One region of the Streptomyces sp. NPDC051051 genome, then DNA from elsewhere that is predicted to be linked to it. Evidence: predicted binding sites of a transcription regulator. Region 1 holds the regulator's gene; the other holds the start of a gene.
The links. Region 1 encodes HrcA, which represses chaperone genes, less so after heat shock. Its sites were predicted from a motif close to TTNGCACTCNGNNNNNCNGAGTGCNAA; they were not measured.
Positions count from the first base shown of each region.

Region 2: a site for HrcA is predicted at 3,929-3,955, ahead of groES (co-chaperone GroES). Genes of this name have one in related genera too.

Region 1 is NZ_JBFBCB010000007.1:16,522-23,273, reverse strand. It holds gene AB0N31_RS07665 (ATP-binding SpoIIE family protein phosphatase) at 1-1,440, shown strand, start outside; gene hemW (radical SAM family heme chaperone HemW) at 1,536-2,768, shown strand; gene AB0N31_RS07655 (DUF3097 domain-containing protein) at 2,814-3,635, opposite strand; gene AB0N31_RS07650 (MBL fold metallo-hydrolase) at 3,667-4,392, opposite strand; gene hrcA (heat-inducible transcriptional repressor HrcA) at 4,550-5,566, shown strand; gene dnaJ (molecular chaperone DnaJ) at 5,567-6,700, shown strand.
Region 2 is NZ_JBFBCB010000046.1:24,268-31,019, reverse strand. It holds gene AB0N31_RS28630 (SDR family oxidoreductase) at 1-612, shown strand, start outside; gene AB0N31_RS28625 (ester cyclase) at 731-1,420, shown strand; gene groL (chaperonin GroEL) at 1,735-3,363, opposite strand; gene groES (co-chaperone GroES) at 3,476-3,784, opposite strand; gene AB0N31_RS28610 (polysaccharide deacetylase family protein) at 4,043-4,936, opposite strand; gene AB0N31_RS28605 (polysaccharide deacetylase family protein) at 4,933-5,811, opposite strand; gene AB0N31_RS28600 (methyltransferase domain-containing protein) at 5,983-6,752, shown strand, end outside.

The DNA.
Region 1 (6,752 bases):
CGCCGGGGGGCGAAGACCGTGTGGGCGCGGCTCCCCGCCCGCCCGGCGGACGACGGGAACCCCGACGAACCCTGGGCCCGCACCGCCCCCGAGCCCGCCACTCCCCTCGCCTTCGCCGAGGCGCTCGCCCCCGAGGGCCGGTCCGGCGCCCACGACCGCGACTGGCTCGGCCGCGGCGCCCTGTCCTTCCTCGCCGAGGCCTCCGACCTGCTCGCCGGGCAGCTCGACGAGGAGCTGGTCGCCGCGCTCACCGGCCAGCTGATCGTGCCGCGCCTCGCGGACTGGTGCGCGATCCGGCTGGAGGACGAACTCGGGCCGCGCGCCGGCTGGGACGACGGACCGCAGGCACGGCTGACCCGCGTCTGGCACGTCAGCGAGAACCACGTCGAGGAGCTGCGCCGGGCCCTGGAGAAGGACCCGCCGCGCCCGCCCGACGGCCCCGACTCCGGGCCCGCGGCCCACCCCTGGCCCGGCGGCGCGCTCGGCCCGCACGGCACCGCCCTCGCCTACCGCCTGGTCGCCGGCGGCCGCCCGCTCGGCACCCTCGTCATCGGACGGGCCGGGCTGCCGTGCTTCCCCGACGAGGTCACCGGGCTCGTCGAGGACCTCGGCCGACGCGTGGCCCTCGCCATCGGCGCCGCCCGCCAGTACGCCCGCCAGGCCACCATCAGCGCCGTCCTCCAGCGCGGTCTGCTGCCCGGCGCGGTCGCCGAGATCCCCGGCCTGCGCAGCGCCCTCGTCCACGAGCCGCGCGAGCAGGGCGGGCCGAGCGGCGACTTCTACGACCTGTTCCCGGTGGGTGACGGCCGCTGGTGCTTCGCCGTCGGCGACGTCCAGGGCAAGGGTCCCGAGGCGGCCGTGGTCATCGGACTGGCCCGGCCCTGGCTGCGGCTGCTGGCCCGCGAGGGGTACGGCGTCGCCGACGTCCTCGACCGCCTCAACCAGCTCCTCCTCGACGACGCCACCGAGGCCGCCGACGCGGCCGCCCGCGCCTTGGTCGGTCCGGCGGGCCCCGGCGACGGGCCGCAGACCCGCTTCCTCTCGCTCCTCTACGGCGAGCTCGTGCCCTTCGACGGCGGCGTCCGCTGCACCCTCGCCTCGGCCGGTCACCCCCTGCCCCTGCTGCTCGGGCCCGACGGCGGCGTGACCACGGTCGCGCAGCCGCAGACCCTCCTGGGCGTCGTCGAGGACGCCACGTACGTCAGCGAGAGCCTGGACCTGTGGCCCGGCGACACCCTGCTCTGCGTCACCGACGGCGTCACCGAGCGCCGCTCCGGCTCCCGCCAGTTCGACGACGGCGACGGCCTCGCCCTCGCCCTGTCCGGCTGCGCGGGGCTGGACGCGGAGCTGATCGCCGAGCGGATCCGCCGCCTGGTCCACGAGTTCGGCGGCCGGCCCCCGGAGGACGACCTCGCCCTGCTGGTGCTCCAGGCCGAGTAGCCGGGCGGTGCAGGCGCGGCGCAGGTGCGGCACCGCGGAGGAGCCGGACGGCGGACCCACGGGACCCACGGGCCGCGTACGGGACAATGGAGGACATGCCTTCCGCACTTCCCGACGGCGAGCCCGTCCCCACCGACGGCGCACTGCCCGCCTCCGCGCTCGCCGGGGCCGCCGACCGCCCCCTCGGGTTCTACCTGCACGTGCCCTACTGCGCGAGCCGCTGCGGCTACTGCGACTTCAACACCTACACCGCCACCGAGCTGCGCGGCACCGGCGGTGTCCTCGCCTCCCGCGAGAACTACGCCGACACCCTGGTCGACGAGATCCGGCTGGCCCGCAAGGTCCTCGGCGACGACCCGCGCGAGGTCCGCACGGTCTTCGTCGGCGGCGGCACGCCCACCCTGCTCGCGGCCGGGGACCTGGTCCGGATGCTCACGGCGATCCGCGAGGAGTTCGGGCTGGCCGCGGACGCGGAGGTCACCACCGAGGCCAACCCGGAGTCGGTCGACCCGGCGTACCTCGCCACGCTCCGCCAGGGCGGCTTCAACCGGATCTCCTTCGGGATGCAGAGCGCCCGGCAGCACGTGCTGAGGATCCTCGACCGCACCCACACGCCCGGCCGCCCCGAGGCCTGCGTGGCGGAGGCCCGCGCCGTCGGCTTCGAGCACGTCAACCTCGACCTGATCTACGGCACCCCCGGCGAGTCGGACGACGACTGGCGGGCCTCCCTGGACGCCGCCCTCGGTGCCGGACCCGACCACGTCAGCGCGTACGCCCTGATCGTCGAGGAGGGCACCCAGCTCGCCCGCCGGATCCGCCGCGGCGAGGTCCCGATGACCGACGACGACGTCCACGCGGACCGGTACCTGATCGCGGAGGAGACGATGTCCGCGGCGGGCTTCGACTGGTACGAGGTGTCCAACTGGGCCACCTCCGAGGCGGCCCGCTGCCTGCACAACGAGCTGTACTGGCGGGGCGCCGACTGGTGGGGCGCGGGTCCGGGGGCCCACAGCCACGTCGGCGGCGTGCGCTGGTGGAACGTGAAGCACCCGGGGGCGTACGCGGCGGCACTGGCGGGCGGCCGTTCACCGGGTGCCGGACGCGAGGTCCTGTCGGAGGAGGACCGCCGGGTCGAGCGGATCCTGCTGGAGCTGCGGCTGCGGGAAGGGGTTCCGCTGGACCTGCTGAAGGAGGCGGGGCTGGCGGCGTCGCGACGGGCCCTGTCGGAGGGGCTGCTGGACGGCGACCCCTACGAGGCGGGCCGGGCCGTCCTCACCCTGCGGGGCCGGCTGCTGGCGGACGCGGTGGTGCGGGACCTGGTGGACTGAGGGTCCCGACCGAGGGACCTCGACCCCGGTGTCCCGTGCCCCGGGTCAGGTCTCGGCCGGTGCCGTGACGAAGTCGATCAGTTCCTCGACCGCTCTCAGCAGCTCCGGCTCCAGGTCCTTGTAGGACCCCACCCGCTTCAGGATGGCCTGCCACACCGCGCCGGTGTTCTCCGACGGCCATCCCAGGGCCCGGCACACCCCCGTCTTCCAGTCCTGCCCGTGCGGGACGCGGGGCCAGGCCGCGATGCCCACCGCCGACGGCTTCACCGCCTCCCAGACGTCGATGTACGGGTGGCCCACCACCACCGCGTGCTCGCTGGTCACGGACCGGGCGATGCGCCACTCCTTGGTGCCGGGGACGAGGTGGTCCACCAGTACGCCCAGGCGGGCGTCGGGGCCGGGGGCGAACTCGGCGACGATCGACGGCAGGTCGTCCACGCCCTCCAGGTACTCCACGACCACGCCCTCGACGCGCAGGTCGTCGCCCCACACCTTCTCCACCAGCTCGGCGTCGTGCCGGCCCTCGACGTAGATGCGGCCGGCGCGGGCCACCCGGGCGCGGGCGCCGGGCACGGCGACCGAACCGGAGGCGGTACGGGCGGGCCGTACCGGAGCCGCCGGGGCCGGGCGGACCAGCGTCACGATCCGTCCCTCCAGGAGGAAGCCGCGCGGCTCCAGCGGGAAGACCCGGTGCTTGCCGAAGCGGTCCTCCAGGGTGACCGTGCCCGCCTCGCAGCGGATCACCGCGCCGCAGAAACCGGTGCCGGGCTCCTCCACCACCAGACCGGGGTCCGCGGGGACCTCGGGGGCGGACCGCTGCTTCTTCCACGGCGGGGTCAGGTCGGCGGAGTACACACGGGGGCCCATTCGGATGACGATAGGAGAAGCCCCGGCAAGGTCACGGCGACACGCCGAAACGCGCGGCCAGCGCGTCCCGTTGGGCCCGGACGAACGCGGCGTCCACCACCGCGCCGTGACCGGGCACGTACAGCGCGTCCTCGCCGCCGAGGTCCAGCAGCCGGTCGAGGGCGGCCGGCCAGTGCGACGGTACGGCGTCGGGCCCGGCCTGCGGTTCGCCGGACTCCTCGACGAGGTCGCCGCAGAAGACGACCTCGGGCGAGCCGGGGCCCGCCGGGACGAGGACGGCGAGGTCGTGCGCGGTGTGGCCCGGACCGACGTTCGCCAGCAGGACCTGCCGCCCGCCGCCCAGGTCGAGCGTCCACTCGCCGCAGACCGGGTGGTGGGGCCGTACCAGGGTGTCCGCGGCCTCCGCGGCCGCGGTCTCGTCCAGGCCGCACCGGACCGCGTCCGCGCGCAGCTCGTCCGCCGGTACCGTGTCCGCCCCCACCGCCGCGTAGACCTCCGCGCCCGCGAAGGCCGCCGCCCCGAGGACGTGGTCGAAGTGGGGGTGCGTGAGCGCGAGATCCGTCACACGGCGGCCGGCGAGTTCCTCGGCGCGCGCCCGCAGCCGGGCGCCCTCGGCGAGACTCGACCCCGCGTCCACCAACAGGGCCCGCCCCTCCCCGACGACCAGCCCCACCGTGCAGTCCCAGCCGGGCAGCCGGCACCGGCCGACCCCGGTGGCGACCCGCTCCCATCCCAGCTCTTCCCAAGTCACGCTCATACCGCGACGCTAGCCCCGGCGGCCCGGCGGGGCGACCGACCTTGCCCAGGGTGTACCCCACAGCCGTACACTGGGCCGGGGAACGCTGGCACTCGGATGTGAAGAGTGCCAGGCGAGGCGCCCGGGGGACCGGGGAAGACTTCTGGAGGTGAGCGCGGTGCTGAGTGAACGCAGGCTCCAAGTGCTGCGCGCCATCGTCCAGGACTACGTCGGCACCGAGGAACCCGTGGGTTCCAAGGCGCTCACCGAGCGGCACAACCTCGGCGTCTCCCCGGCCACGGTCCGCAACGACATGGCGGCCCTGGAGGACGAGGGGTACATCGCGCAGCCGCACACCAGCGCCGGGCGCATCCCCACCGACAAGGGCTACCGGCTGTTCGTCGACAAGCTGGCCGGCGTCAAGCCGATGACGGCCCCCGAGCGGCGGGCCATCCAGAACTTCCTCGACGGCGCCGTCGACCTCGACGACGTCGTGGCCCGGACCGTACGGCTGCTCGCGCAGCTCACCCGGCAGGTCGCCGTCGTGCAGTACCCGTCGCTGACGCGCTCCACGGTGCGGCACGTCGAGCTGCTGTCGCTGGCGCCGGCCCGGCTGATGCTGGTGCTGATCACGGACACCGGGCGGGTCGAGCAGCGGATGGTGGACTGCCCGGCGCCCTTCGGCGAGGCCTCGCTGGCGGACCTGCGGGCGCGGCTGAACAGCCGGGTCGCGGGCCGCCGCTTCAGCGACGTGCCGCGGCTGGTCGAGGACCTGGCCGACGCCTTCGAGGTTGAGGACCGCGGCACGGTCACGACGGTGCTCTCCACGCTGCTGGAGACGCTCGTCGAGGAGAACGAGGAGCGGTTGATGATCGGCGGCACCGCCAATCTCACCCGCTTCGGACATGACTTTCCCCTCACGATCCGACCCGTCCTGGAAGCCTTGGAGGAGCAGGTCGTGCTCCTCAAGCTCCTCGGCGAGGCGGGGGATTCGGGCATGACCGTACGCATCGGTCACGAGAACGCCTACGAGGGACTCAACTCCACTTCGGTGGTGTCGGTCGGCTACGGTTCGGGCGGCGAGGCAGTCGCCAAGCTCGGCGTGGTCGGACCGACCCGCATGGATTACCCGGGAACGATGGGAGCGGTACGCGCAGTGGCACGGTACGTCGGACAGATCCTGGCGGAGTCGTAAGTGGCCACGGACTACTACGCCGTTCTCGGCGTGCGCCGCGACGCGTCGCAGGAAGAGATCAAGAAGGCCTTCCGGCGGCTCGCACGCGAGCTGCACCCGGACGTCAACCCCGATCCGAAGACCCAGGAGCGGTTCAAGGAGATCAACGCCGCCTACGAGGTGCTGTCGGACCCGCAGAAGAAGCAGGTCTACGACCTCGGCGGCGACCCGCTGTCCCAGGCGGGGGGCGGCGCGGGCGGCTTCGGGGCCGGTGGCTTCGGCAACTTCTCCGACATCATGGACGCCTTCTTCGGCACGGCGTCGCAGCGCGGACCGCGCTCGCGCACCCGCCGGGGCCAGGACGCGATGATCCGGCTGGAGATCGACCTCGACGAGGCGGCCTTCGGCACGACCAAGGACATCCAGGTCGACACGGCGATCGTCTGCGGCACCTGCAGCGGCGAGGGCGCGGCGCCGGGGACCACCGCGCAGACCTGTGACATGTGCCGCGGCCGCGGTGAGGTGTCGCAGGTGACGCGGTCCTTCCTCGGCCAGGTCATGACCTCGCGGCCCTGCCCGCAGTGCCAGGGCTTCGGCACCGTCGTGCCGACGCCGTGCCCGGAGTGCGCGGGCGACGGCCGGGTGCGCTCGCGTCGCACGCTGACCGTGAAGATCCCGGCCGGCGTCGACAACGGCACCCGCATCCAGCTCGCCGGCGAGGGCGAGGTCGGGCCCGGCGGCGGTCCCGCCGGTGACCTGTACGTCGAGATCCACGAGCTGCCGCACGCGCAGTTCCAGCGGCGCGGCGACGACCTGCACTGCACGGTCACCCTGCCGATGACCGCGGCGGCCCTCGGCACCAAGGTGCCGCTGGAGACGCTCGACGGGCTCGAGGAGGTCGACATCCGGCCCGGCACGCAGTCGGGGCAGTCGATCCCGCTGCACGGGCGCGGTGTCACGCACCTGCGGGGCGGCGGACGCGGTGACCTCATCGTGCACGTCGAGGTGCAGACGCCCAACAAGCTGGACCCCGAGCAGGAGCGGCTGCTGCGGGAGCTGGCGAAGCTGCGCGGGGAGGAGCGGCCCCTCGGGCAGTTCCAGCCCGGCCAGCAGGGCCTGTTCTCCCGGCTGAAGGACGCCTTCAACGGACGCTGACGGTGGCGGGTGGGCGGTGGGGCCTCCTCGCCCCGCCGCCGCTTCCCCGTCC
Region 2 (6,752 bases), on a different contig from region 1:
GTGCTGACGGCCGACCTGGCCACGGACGGGGGCATCGAGACGGTGGCCGCCCGGCTCGGTGACCGCAGGAACCCCGTCGACCTGCTGGTCAACAACGCCGGCTTCGGCAACAAGGGCCGCTACCTCGACGTGTCGATGGCCGACGAGCTGAGGATGCTCAAGGTGCACTGCGAGGCGATGCTGCGCCTGACGTCGGCGGCGGCCGGGGCGATGCGGGAGCGGGGGCGCGGGGGCGTCGTCAACGTGGCCTCGGTGGCGGCCTTCGTACCGCGCGGGACGTACGGCGCCTCCAAGGCGTGGGTCGTGCAGTTCACCCAGGGTGCGGCGAAGGACCTGGCGGGCAGCGGGGTGCGGCTGATGGCGCTCTGCCCGGGGTTCGTGCGCACCGAGTTCCACGAGCGGGCCGGGATGGGCACGGACAACATCCCCGGCTGGATGTGGCTCGACGCGGACAAGCTGGTCGCGGCGGCGCTGGCGGACCTGGCGCGCGGGAAGTCGGTGTCGATTCCCGACGCGCGCTACAAGGCGCTGATGGGCCTGGTGAAGGTGACGCCCCGGTCCCTGCTGGGCGGCATCAGCTCGCGGACGGGGCGGAAGTACGGGCCGCAGTAGCGGGCGGTCGTGCCAGGGCCCCGATGGACGAACAACGGGCGGCGGGCGGCGGCCCTGGTGCTCCGGTGGGAAAATGGGGCGTGACAGGGCCGGACCCAGGGGGGCCGGAGGCGGCGCGATGACCTTCGTACAGCTCATCGATTGCAGGACGAGCCGGTTCGACGAGATGAACCGGCTGATGGACACCTGGGTCGAGAAGACCAGGGGAAAGCGGACGGCGACGCACGCGGTGGTCGGCAAGGACCGGTCGGACGCGTCGCACGTCGTCGAGATCGTGGAGTTCCCGTCGTACGAGGAGGCGATGCGGAACTCGGGCCTGCCGGAGACCGAGAAGATCTTCGACGACATGGTCGCGCTCTGTGACGAGATGCCGACCTTCACCGACCTGGAAGTGGTGCGGGACGAGCAGCTGAACTGCGCGACGGCGCGGGAGTGGTTCGAGCGGGCCGGGACGATCGACATCGGCGCGATGTTCGAACGGGTGACCGAGGACTATGTGGACCACGATCCCGCCAGTGCGCAGGACAACGGGCCGGCGGCGGCGCGCGAGGAGTTCGCGGGCTGGCGGCGGGCCTTCGACTTCTCCTTCCGGGTCGACGACCAGATCGCCGAGGGCGACCGGGTGTGCACCCGCTGGACCTGGACCGCCCGGCACGAGGGCGCCTTCCTCGGCCTCCCCGCCACCGGGCAGGACGTCGTCATGACCGGCATGACCTGGCAGCGGTTCCGGGACGGCATGATCTGCGAGAGCTGGTGGCAGTACGACCGCGTGGGTCTGATGCGGCAGCTGGGGGTACTCGGGGAGTAGCCCGCGAGGAGCCGTCGAGGGTTCCGTGCCCCGCCCGGCGGGGGACGGAACCCTCCGTCGTCCCGTCGGCTTCCTTCACCCGGGTCTCCCCCGGGCTCGTCGGACGTCGCCGGCTTCCGCCACGGCAGTTCGGCCTCTGGTCACGCCGCCCGGGCTGTCCCCGGCCTCACCCCGGTTGGGGCGTGCGAGGTCCGCCGACCGGGGCGCGGCCACAGCGCGGACCGACCGGCCGCGGGACACGCGGCCGGGTGCCGGAACGTGCCGAGGCCCGGCACCCCTCGCGGGGGGGGCCGGGCCTCGGTGGCTGACGTGCGTCAGTGGGAGTGGGAGTGGCCGTGGCCGTGGCCGGCGGCGGGCTCCTCTTCTTCCTTCTTCTCGACGACCAGGGTCTCGGTCGTCAGGAGGAGGGAGGCGATGGAGGCGGCGTTCTCCAGGGCGGAGCGGGTGACCTTGACCGGGTCGATGACGCCGGCCTTGACCAGGTCGCCGTACTCGCCGGTCGCGGCGTTGAAGCCCTGGCCCTTGTCCAGCTCGGCGACCTTGGAGGTGATGACGTAACCCTCCAGGCCGGCGTTCTCGGCGATCCAGCGCAGCGGCTCGACGGCGGCGCGGCGGACGACGGCGACACCGGTGGCCTCGTCGCCGGTCTTGCCGAGGTTGCCCTCGAGGACCTTCACGGCGTGGACGAGCGCGGAGCCACCACCGGAGACGATGCCCTCCTCGACCGCGGCGCGGGTCGCGGAGATGGCGTCCTCCAGGCGGTGCTTCTTCTCCTTCAGCTCCACCTCGGTGGCGGCGCCGACCTTGATCACGCACACGCCGCCGGCCAGCTTCGCGAGACGCTCCTGGAGCTTCTCGCGGTCCCAGTCGGAGTCCGTGTTCGCGATCTCGGCCTTGATCTGGGCGACGCGGCCGTGGACGTCCTCGGTGTTGCCGGCACCGTCGACGACCGTGGTGTCGTCCTTGGTGACGGTGACGCGGCGGGCGGAACCGAGCACGTCGACGCCGACCTGGTCGAGCTTGAGGCCGACCTCCTCGGAGATGACCGTGGCGCCGGTGAGGACGGCCAGGTCCTGGAGCATCGCCTTGCGGCGGTCACCGAAGCCGGGGGCCTTCACCGCGACGGCGTTGAAGGTGCCGCGGATCTTGTTCACGACCAGGGTGGAGAGCGCCTCGCCCTCCAGGTCCTCGGCGATGATCAGCAGCGGGCGGGAGGAGTTGGTCTGGATGACCTTCTCCAGCAGCGGCAGCAGATCGGCGATGGAGGAGATCTTGCCCTGGTTGATGAGGATGTACGGGTCCTCGAGGACGGCCTCCATGCGCTCCTGGTCCGTCACGAAGTACGGCGACAGGTAGCCCTTGTCGAAGGCCATGCCCTCGGTGAAGTCCAGCTCCAGACCGAAGGTGTTGGACTCCTCGACGGTGATGACACCGTCCTTGCCGACCTTGTCCATGGCCTCGGCGATCAGCTCGCCGACCTGCTGGTCCTGGGCGGACAGCGCGGCCACGGCGGCGATGTCGGACTTCTCGTCGATCGGGCGGGCCGTGGCGAGCAGCTCGTCGGAGACGGCCTTGACCGCGGCGTCGATGCCCTTCTTGAGGAGGGCGGGCGACGCGCCGGCGGCGACGTTCTTCAGGCCCTCGCGGACCAGCGCCTGGGCGAGCACGGTGGCGGTGGTGGTGCCGTCACCCGCGATGTCGTTGGTCTTGGTCGCCACCTCCTTCACCAGCTGCGCGCCGAGGTTCTCGTACGGGTCGTCGAGCTCGACCTCGCGGGCGATCGTGACACCGTCGTTGGTGATGGTGGGGGCGCCGAACTTCTTGTCGATGACGACGTTGCGGCCCTTGGGGCCGATCGTCACCTTGACCGTGTCGGCAAGCTTGTTGACGCCGCGCTCGAGGGCGCGACGGGCGTCCTCGTCGAACTTCAGGATCTTCGCCATGGGAGCGGTTCAGCCCTCTCGGAAAACGTGGGAGAAACGAACCGCGCCCCCAGCGCCCGGCTTCACAAAGACGCGGGGGCCAGGGGCGCAGTTCACTGCAGAACTGGGTGAATTACTTCTCGATGATCGCGAGCACGTCGCGAGCCGAGAGGACGAGGTACTCCTCGCCGTTGTACTTCACCTCGGTGCCGCCGTACTTGCTGTACAGGACGACGTCGCCGACCTTGACGTCGAGCGGCAGGCGCTCGCCGTTCTCGAAACGGCCCGGGCCCACGGCGAGGACGGCGCCCTCCTGGGGCTTCTCCTTCGCAGTGTCCGGGATGACCAGGCCAGAGGCCGTGGTCTGCTCGGCGTCGAGCGGCTGGACCACGATGCGGTCCTCGAGCGGCTTGATGGCAACCTTGGAGCTGGTGGTCGTCACGATCCGACCTCCCCCTTCGGAGATCTCACGGGGTTAACTGTCTGAGGTGGCGACCAGGTGGATCCGTCGTCGCGGGTGCCGGACCTGCCCGTCGCTATTGGCACTCTCCAGTGGGGAGTGCCAGAGCTGAGACTATGACCGCGATTAGCACTCGGTCAAGCGGAGTGCCAGCGCCGTGCGTCGCCCGTGCCGGAATCCGGGTCGGACGGAGGGCCGGTGACCGGTGTCCGGCGGCTGTCCGGCGGGGGGGGGAAGCCTTCAGAGGTAGTCCTCCAGACGGCCCACCGTCAGTCCCTGTTCCTGGATCCGCCGCAGCAGCCTCGTCGTGCGTTCCCGCAGGCTCGGGCCCCTGGTCTCGTCGGGGTCGACGGCGACGACGTCCCCGGGGCGCAGGCGGTGGGAGCCGTGGGTGTAGGCGAGGTCGGTGGGCCCCATGGAGGCCCGCCACAGGACGACGGCCGTGATCCCGCAGTCGGCGGCCGCGCGCAGGGTCACCGTGTCGTACGTGCCGTAGGGCGGGCGGAACAGGCGGGGGCGCAGGCCGAAGCGGGCTCGGAGCTTGTCCTGCTGGCCGCAGATCTCGGCGCGCTGGCCCGCGTAGGGCAGGCCGCGCAGGGCGGCGTGGTCGAGGGTGTGGTTCTGGAGGCCGGCGCCGACCGACCGCAGCCGGGCGAAGTGCGCGTAGCCCGGGCCCACCACGCTGTCGGTGAGGAACATGCTGACCGGGAGGCGCAGCTCGCGGACCATGGTGACGAAGCGGGGGTCGCGTTCGGCGCCGTCGTCGTAGGTGAGGAAGACGACCTTGTCGCGGGTCGGGATCCGGTCGACGACCGGCGGGAGGGCGGGGCGGGCCGGGCCGCCCGCGAGGGGGCCGGCCGCCGGTGTGCGGGCGGGGGTGGGGGCGGGGGCGAGCGGGGCGGCCAGACCCCAGCGGCGGTACGCCTGCTCCGCGGCCGGCGCGTGCGGACGTGCGGTCCGCTCGGCCGCCGGGGCTTTTGGCCGCACGCCCTGTCCGGCCCCCGGCCCCGCGGACCGCACCCGCTCCGTCGCCGTGCGGCCCGGGTGTTCGACCGGGTCGGCCGACCGGGCGCAGCCGGTCAGCGTCACCGTGAGGGCCGCGGCGGACGCGAGCAGCGCGGTCCGCCTTCTCACAGGTAGTCCTCCAGTCGGGCCACCGCGTAGCCCTTCTCGGTGACCAGGTCCAGGAAGCGGCGGATCATGTCGGGCATGGTGCCCTTCCAGTCGGCGCGGCCGCGGAAGTGGGTGAGGACGATGTCACCGGGGTGGAGGTCGCGGTCCCACTCGCGGTAGTCCCAGTGGTCGGCGAAGACCTCCTCGCTCCACAGCGGCGCGTACTTCACGCCGCACGCCTTCGCGGCGCGCAGGGTGTCGCGGTTGTAGTTGCCGAAGGGCGGGCGGAAGAGCGCGGGGCGTTTGCCGTAGTGCTTCTCGATGACGTCCTGCATGCCGCAGATCTCGCGTTTCTGGCGGCTGTAGGAGAGGGCGGGCAGGTAGGGGTGGTGGAGGGTGTGGTTGTTCAGGGTCACCCCCGCGTCCTGCATCTTCTTGAAGTAGCCGTAGTCCTCCTTGACGAGGTAGTCGCTGAGGAAGGCCGTGTAGGGGATCTTCAGGTCGCTCATCATGCGCAGGAAGGCCGGATCCTTCTCGGCGCCGTCGTCGATGGTGAGGAAGACGACCTTGTCCTTGGTGGGGACGGTGGTGAAGACCGGCGGGAGGCCGAGTTCCTCGTGGTCGTCGACCTCGAAGCCCTGGCGGGTGGTGATCACCGGTTTCGTCGCGGGCGGGACGGGGGGCGTCAGCGGGACCTTCCCGAGTCGCCAGCGGGCGGCGGCCGCGGTCCGGGCGGCGTACTCGGTGCGCAGCTTGGCGGCGTAGGCGTACAGGGCGCGGGCGGGCTGCCCCTGGAGGGGCTGCCGGCCGGGGGCGGGACGGCCCTCGGCGCTGCCGGTGCCCGTGCCGCCGGTGCCCGTGCCGCCGGGGGCGCAGCCGGAGGCGAGGGTGGCCATGGCGAGGACCGTGATGCCGGTCCCGACCCCCACCCGCCACACCCCCTTTTTGTCATTTTGTACGACTGATCCTGATCCCATGGCGCCGGATCCTCGCAGTCACGTCCACGCGATCCCGCCCGACACCGCCGCCGGAGGCGCACCATCCACCGACTGGCCCACAATGACCCGGTGAACGACCTCGCCCCGCTCCTCACCCCCGAGGGCCGCGCCCTCCTCGACGCCGTGCGCGGCACCGCCCCGGCCGACGAACTGGCCGTCGCCACCAGGCTGCGCCGCGAACACCCCGCCGAGCTGGTCTCGGCGGCGCTCGGACAGGCCCGGCTGCGGCAGCGGGCGGCGGCGAAGTTCGGTGCCGAGGACGCTGAGCGGATGTTCTTCACGCCGAACGGGGTCGAGCAGTCGACGCGCGCGCGTGTCGCCGCCCACCGCGCCGAGCGGATGAAGGCGCTCGGCGTGGCCTCGGTCGCCGACCTGTGCTGCGGGATCGGCGGCGACGCGGTCGCGCTCGCCCGCGCGGGGATCAGGGTGCTCGCCGTGGACCGCGACCCGCTGACGGCGGCGGTGGCCCGGGCCAACGCCGAGGCGCTCGGGCTCGCCGGTCTGATCGAGGTGCGCGAGGCGGACGTCACGGAGGTCGACACGGACGGGTACGACGCCGTGTTCGTCGACCCGGCGCGGCGGGGTGGCCGGGGACGGATCTTCGACCCGGAGGCCTACTCGCCGCCGCTGTCATGGGCGGTCGGGGCGGCCCTGAAGGCTCCGCACGGCGCGCTGAAGGTCGCCCCCGGCATCCCGCACGAGGTCGTGCCCGCCGCGGCCGAGGCCGAGTGGATCTCCGACGGCGGGGACGTGAAGGAGGCCGTGCTGTGGTTCGGGACCGGGCCGGGCGCGGTGCGCGCCACCCTCCTCCCCGGCCCGCGCACCCTGCTCGGCACCGG